3 regions of the Salinivibrio sp. MA427 genome follow, and region 3 is predicted to be linked to each of the others. Evidence: predicted binding sites of a transcription regulator. Region 3 holds the regulator's gene; each other region holds the start of a gene.
What was found. Region 3 encodes MetJ, which represses methionine synthesis genes. Its sites were predicted from a motif close to TTAGACNTNTANANGTCTAA; they were not measured.

Region 1 (2,271 bases), on a different contig from region 3:
TTGACCCAATTTATAAGTTGATCAATCAACATAGCCAAGTACCTCCGTGTTGACATGGTGCTGGTTGAGATAGTGGATGGCGTCTTCGACCGCTTTTTTCGGGCCCATAATCTCTGCCAGTAGTAAGCCGAATTTGACGCCGCCAGCGTAGTCGATATCAGAGCTTAAAATGCTGATGTCGATATCAAACAGCCTTGATATTTGACTGATCAATGGATCATCCACGGTAGCGCCGGTAAATTCTAGGCGAACCAAGGGGTAGCTGCCGTCAAAGTAGGTTTCTTTTAAGCGTTGGGCATAGTCATAAGGCACCGATAAATCCAAGGTTGAGCGGATAAATTGTTTCGCTAAGTCGGATTTCGGATGGGCAAAAATGTCGCCCACTGGGCCAGATTCGACCAATTCACCGTCACCAATAATGGCAACGTCGTGACAAATGCGCTTCACCACGTCCATTTCGTGGGTGATCAATAAAATGGTCAGGTTGAGCTTTTCATTAATGGTTTGTAGCAGTGACAAAATCGATTGTGTCGTAGCAGGATCCAGTGCGCTAGTGGCTTCATCACACAATAATACGTCTGGGCTTGGCGCCAGTGCGCGGGCAATCGCGACACGTTGTTTTTGTCCGCCACTGAGGCTAGCCGGATAGACATGACGCTTGTCGGCTAAACCAACTAAATCGAGTAACTCGGTGACTCGGGTTTCGATCGCGTCACTGCTCGCGCCGCTCAGTTCAAGCGGTAGGGCGATGTTGTCGAAGACCGATCGCGATGACAGTAGGTTAAAGTGTTGGAAAATCATCCCGATTTGACGGCGAGCTTGGGTTAGATCGCGATTGGATAACGCGGTGAGGTTAACGCCTCCTACCTTTACCGTGCCGCTGGTTGGGCGCTCGAGCAGGTTAACCATTCGGATCAGCGTACTTTTGCCGGCACCAGAGGCACCTATCACACCAAATACTTTTCCTTTCGGGATAAATAAGTTGATGTCGTTAAGGGCATGAATTCGGCGCTCCCCGAGTTCGAATACCTTGTTGAGTTTGGATATCTCAATCATCACATGTCCTTGGCGATAAATTTGATCACAGCCGACTGACTCAGCGGTCTATCCCGCGCTCTTGCTGTCGTTCTGGTTATTGATGCTATGAGTTAGGTAAAATGAAGTCAATGGATATTTTTACTTCTGGACGTCTAAATGGCAATAAGGCTAATCAGTTGGTTATAAATAAAACAGTCAACGAGATCTCAAGCGTGCTTGATCTCATCGACTAAAGCGTGTTCACTAATAGCCTTTCTAACTCTTTGTTCTGATTAAGTGATATGCCAACTGCCTTGATTGATACCACGATGTTGACGCTATTTATTCCCACCTTCTTTTTTGTGTCAATCACACCGGGAATGTGTATGACACTATCCATGACCCTGGGGATGACTATCGGAGTTAAGCGTAGCCTACATATGATGTGGGGCGAGCTCATTGGCGTCGGCCTTGTGGCGATTGCGTCAGTGGTAGGGGTGGCGGCCGTGATGCTGAACTATCCTAGCGTGTTTCAGGTGTTTAAGTATGTGGGGGGCGCGTATCTGGCGTATCTCGGCGTACAAATGTGGCGATCGCGTGGCAAAATGGCAATTCCAAAGGAAGAGGCGTCGGCGCCGAATGATATCTCTGCGTTATCGTTGGCGGCACAAGGTTTTGTCACTGCGATAGCCAACCCGAAAGGCTGGGCCTTTATGATCTCACTGTTGCCGCCGTTTATTAACCCTGCGATCTCATTGCCCAGCCAGCTGAGCGTGCTGGTGTTGATCATTCTTTGCACGGAATTCAGTTGTTTAATGTTGTATGCCAGCGGTGGGCGCACCTTACGTCAGTTTTTGCAGCAAAAGGGTAATGTGCAATTACTGAACCGAATCGCCGGCACCTTGATGATCGGCGTCGGCTTTTGGCTGGCGTTGGGGTAATTAACGGCCGTGATGGTGTGTAATCACTCTGCAAAATAGCGCTTTGGCGGTCGCTAAAATCGCATCCGGGAAGTCATAGTCAGGGTTGTGCAACTGTGGGTGATGCTCGCCGCTGCCAATGCCAAATAATGCGCCGGGCCAGCGGGCAAGAAATTCGGCGACATCTTCTGACCAACGCATGGGCTCTTTAAGCCAGTGAACCTCTAACCCCAGCGATTGCGCCGCGTTGACCACGACTTGGTTATGCGCTGTGCTGTTTTCGGCGGCAATAAACGGCTCGTGCCAACTTAGATCCACAGTTAATTTTGCTCGG
Region 2 (2,271 bases), on a different contig from region 3:
TCGAAGCTTAAGTTACGCATGATAGTGAATACCCATGTCGTCGCCGCGCCTTTGTCAGAATTATACAAGTGGGCTTTGCGCCATACCACTAGCATGGTTTCTTGTACTAATTCCATTGCTTGGCCGTCAGCTCTTAAATGTTTTGAACCATAAGCGCGTATCTTAGGGCCAAAAAATCGGAACAAACGTTCGAACGCTATGCGGTCGCGGTCTTCTGCAACTTTTGCTAATAATTCAGACAACTCTTCCTTCGTCACGTCAGTCATGTTGGCACGCGTGTCCCGTCTGGAAATGGTGGTCTCAGTATACATGGTTTGTGGCGCAGTCATAGTTGAGTCCTATCTGTCGTAGCCGTCCATCTCGCTTCCAATACGAGGCTTAAAACAATTGGATCACTCGACTTCTTGCTCGAGAAGCTGACTGATAAATTGCTTCGCCTCTTCTGCCGATTCTTGCGCGATAAACCATTGTTTTTGCGCGTTAGAAAGCGGCAAAATTTCTAACCAGCGTTGGCAACTCCAGGTTAAGTCTTCGAAATACGGCGCCTCATACTGCTCAGCATGATCCGGGTGGGCGGCGAAGACATTTTTAAGTCCTGCGGCAATACGCATTTTTTCTTCATTTTCTTCCTGGTCAATAAACTCGTCATGTGGCCAGTCATTCAGTGCCTGTATCTCGCCCACCCAGAGCTTGTCGGCTTCTTGCTCTGTCGATTGAATTTTTACCCGTTGACGACCTGCAATGGTAATGCCTAATAAACCATCGGGTAGTGTTTCAAAATCGACAATGTCCACCAGTGTGCCATATCGATATAAACGTTTACCTTGCATCATCGCCAGCACGAATCCCTGTTGATTCGCCGAGCATTCACGGACCAAGCGCAAATAGCGAGGTTCAAAAATGCGCAGCTTAGCTCTGCCCCCGGGTAGTAAGAACAAGGGTAGAGGAAACAGCTTCGTCATATCTACGCCTCCTTATTGATTCAACATGCCTGCCACTACGCGACTAGGGTTGGATACGATCAAGACAGAGACTGCATTACCACAATCAGGTTGACATCATTATAAGTTGTGGCATTCTGGACGTCTAAACATCTATTTTTCTAAGGGAATCAGAATGACGTTAAAGCGACCAGGATTTTGGATTGCGTCAGTGTTACTGGCGTTGGTTATCAGCGGCTGTTCAGATCAGCCAGAAACGATAAAGATTGGTGCGACTGTCGGTCCCCATGCGCAAGTCGTAGAAGCGGTTGCGAAACAGGCTAAAACAGAAGGAATTCATGTCGAAGTGGTGGAATTTTCGGATTACATCTCTCCGAATGCCGGTCTGGCAGATGGCAGTCTTGATTTAAATAGTTACCAACATCAGCCGTTTCTCGATAACTTTAATCAAAACCATGATAGTGAATTGGTCTCGATTGGGCGTTCCATCCTTATGCGGATGGGGATTTACTCAGACAAAGTACAGCGCGTGGACGATTTACCCCAAGGCGCACAAATTGCGATCCCTAACGATCCGACCAACGCCGGGCGCGCTTTGCTATTACTGCAAGACGCAGGGCTGATCACCTTGGCCGATAACGTTGGCTTTCAAGCGACGCTACAAGATGTTACCGCTAATCCCAAGCAGCTCGATTTTGTCGAAGTAGAAGCGGCACAATTGCCTCGCAGCCTACAAGATGTCGATGCTGCTGCAATTACCATGAACTATGTGATGTCATCAGGGCTTAATCCAAGTGATCAAGGTATTTTCTTAGAATCGAAAGACGCACCGCTCGCGGTGATGGTCGTGGCAGCGCGGGCAGAGGATAAAGATAATCCGACCTATCAGCGTTTGTTGGCGCTATTTCAATCAGAGGCAACACGTGCGTTTCTACAAAAAACCTTTGATGGCACGATCGAACCGGCTTTCTAGTTTTTAAAACCGGCCAGCGATAGCTGGCCATTGATATACATTCTCAATCATTGTTTACCATTCAGGGAGTTATTGCGTTAACATGCCTCTCAGCTTGTGGTTTTAGCATTCGCTAGAGTCACAGTTTCCTCGCTCGCCTAACACACAGAACGCATAGGAATTGAGATGCAATCGGCTACTCGTCCATTTAATTGGTCGCCCGTATTGCTGGCATGCTTAACGGTCAGTATCGGGCAATTCAGCATGGGATTGGTTTTTCCATCATTACCTTGGATCGCTCGTGACTTCAATCTCAGCATGGACGATGTCCAACTGCTTATTTCCGCTTACCTGCTCGGGTTTGGCCCGTCACAATTT
Region 3 (2,271 bases):
GTTTGTTGATACCGTAGCCAATATTGCTGACACCTTTGGCGGTATCAACCTTGAAGATATCAAAGCCCCAGATTGTTTTGAGATCGAAAAGCAGCTGATTGAACGCTGTGAAGTGCCTGTCTTCCATGATGATCAACATGGTACCGCGATTGTCACTGCTGCGGGGATGCTTAACGCGCTCGAGTTGCAAGGCAAAGATATTGGTGAAGCCACCATCGTGTGTCTCGGTGCGGGTGCCGCTGCGGTGGCCTGTATGGAGCTATTGATTAAATGTGGCGCCCAGCGCGAAAAGATTTACATGCTGGATCGCAAAGGGGTGATTCACACCCGTCGTGATGACATTAACAAGTATAAGCAGCTGTTTGCCAATAACACGGATAAGCGTACCCTCGAAGATGTGATTGAAGGTGCGGATCTCTTTGTTGGCGTATCAGGCCCGGATTTGCTCTCGCCTGAGGCATTAAAACTGATGGCGGATAAGCCTGTCGTGTTTGCCTGCTCAAACCCAGATCCTGAAATTAATCCAGAGGTTGCGCACCAAGTCCGGGATGATCTGATCATTGGAACGGGGCGTTCGGATTACCCGAATCAGGTGAATAACGTCTTGTGTTTCCCGTTTATTTTCCGGGGAGCATTAGATGTGCGTGCCAGTGAGATCAATGATGCGATGAAGTTGGCCGCCGTTGAAGCGATTCGTGGTTTGGCGAAAGAGCCTATACCACAATCGGTCTTAGATGCCGCGGGCTTGTCTTCACTCAGTTTTGGCCCGGATTACATCATTCCCAAGCCGATGGATGCCCGTTTACTGCCCAAGGTAGCACGTGCCGTGGCGCTTGCGGCCGTCGAAACCGGCGTAGCCCGTATTGAGATGCCAGACAACTATATGTTGTAAAGAAAACATGTTGTAATTAGAAAACAGTGTCTTACCATAAAAAAACCGCCGATGGCGGTTTTTTTGTTTAGTATTCACTGTCGTCAAACTCAATACCCAACTCTTCCATGATCCGACGTGCCTCGGCAGGAATGCTATCGGGTTTATCCTTACGGATGTCGTCATCGGTTGGCAGAGGCTGCCCGGTATAGGCATGTAAAAATGCCTCACACAATAGCTCACTGTTGGTCGCATGACGCAGGTTATGAACCTGACGGCGAGTGCGCTCATCAGTAAGAATTTTTAATACTTTAAGTGGGATAGAGACGGTGATCTTCTTTACCTGCTCTTTCTTTTTACCATGTTCGGCATACGGATTAATGTAATCGCCGTTCCACTGCGCCATGTCTCACCTATCTTGATTATGGAATACCCAGAATGATGCTGCGGAGATTTTAGCTATATTAACCGCCACATGCAAAGGTGTTTAGACGTCTAGAAGTGTTGACGTCCCAGAAGCGCCGAGGTAAAGTAGTATGATGACGACTGGATCACGTAAACCGTGCCAGCGCAACAAGAGCAAGGATGAACCATGACAGGTAAAAAAACCGACACCATTGCCGTTCGAACAGGAATTGGCACTGACACGCAACATCATGCGGTTGTGCCGCCTTTGTATTTATCAACCAACTATCGTTTTCCTGCTTTTGGCGACGTTCCCACTTATGATTATGCCCGTGGGGGCAATCCAACTCGAGCTCAGTTAGAGCAAGCGTTAACGGAACTGGAAGGCGGAGCCGGTGCCGTGGTGACCAACTGTGGGATGGCAGCCATTAACTTGGTGTTGTCTTTACTGGATGCAGGGGATCATATTGTTGCACCGCACGATTGTTATGGTGGTACCTATCGCTTGTTAGAGTCACGCGCCAAGCAAGGGATTTGGCAAGTCAGTTTTGTCGATCAATCTGATCACCAGGCGTTAACCGCTGCGCTGGCAAAACAGCCGAAACTGGTGTTAGTTGAAACACCCTCTAATCCGCTATTGCGTGTGGTCGATATTGCTAAAATCTGCCAACAGGCCCACCAAATGGGGGCATGGGTGGTGGTCGATAACACCTTTTTATCGCCAGCACTCCAACAGCCTTTTTCACTGGGTGCGGACATCATCGTGCATTCCACTACTAAATTTATTAATGGTCACTCTGATATTGTCGGTGGCGCTGTAGTGGCGAAGACGCCTGAATTGGCTGCAACATTAGCGTGGTGGGGCAACTGCTTGGGCGCAACAGGCAACGCCTTTGACAGTTATATGACATTGCGAGGGTTGCGTACCTTGGGCGCTCGGGTTAAACAACATCAGCAAAATACGCAAGCGGTATTAACCTATTTGCAAACAGTCC

Region 1: the regulator MetJ is predicted to act here: its motif matches at 1,175-1,194, upstream of metN (methionine ABC transporter ATP-binding protein MetN).
Region 2: the regulator MetJ is predicted to act here: its motif matches at 1,071-1,090, upstream of BZG79_RS05605 (MetQ/NlpA family ABC transporter substrate-binding protein).

Annotation. Positions count from the first base shown of each region.
Region 1 is NZ_MUFH01000206.1:2,289-4,559, forward strand. Features, by position in the region: gene BZG79_RS11760 (methionine ABC transporter permease) at 1-32, opposite strand, end outside; gene metN (methionine ABC transporter ATP-binding protein MetN) at 22-1,056, opposite strand; gene BZG79_RS11770 (LysE family translocator) at 1,320-1,958, shown strand; partial or broken gene BZG79_RS11775 (M20/M25/M40 family metallo-hydrolase) at 1,959-2,271, opposite strand, start outside.
Region 2 is NZ_MUFH01000047.1:6,304-8,574, reverse strand. Features, by position in the region: gene BZG79_RS05615 (sigma-70 family RNA polymerase sigma factor) at 1-266, opposite strand, end outside; gene BZG79_RS05610 (LON peptidase substrate-binding domain-containing protein) at 393-962, opposite strand; gene BZG79_RS05605 (MetQ/NlpA family ABC transporter substrate-binding protein) at 1,117-1,914, shown strand; gene BZG79_RS05600 (multidrug effflux MFS transporter) at 2,080-2,271, shown strand, end outside.
Region 3 is NZ_MUFH01000028.1:10,425-12,695, forward strand. Features, by position in the region: gene BZG79_RS04160 (malic enzyme-like NAD(P)-binding protein) at 1-892, shown strand, start outside; gene metJ (met regulon transcriptional regulator MetJ) at 960-1,277, opposite strand; gene metB (cystathionine gamma-synthase) at 1,464-2,271, shown strand, end outside.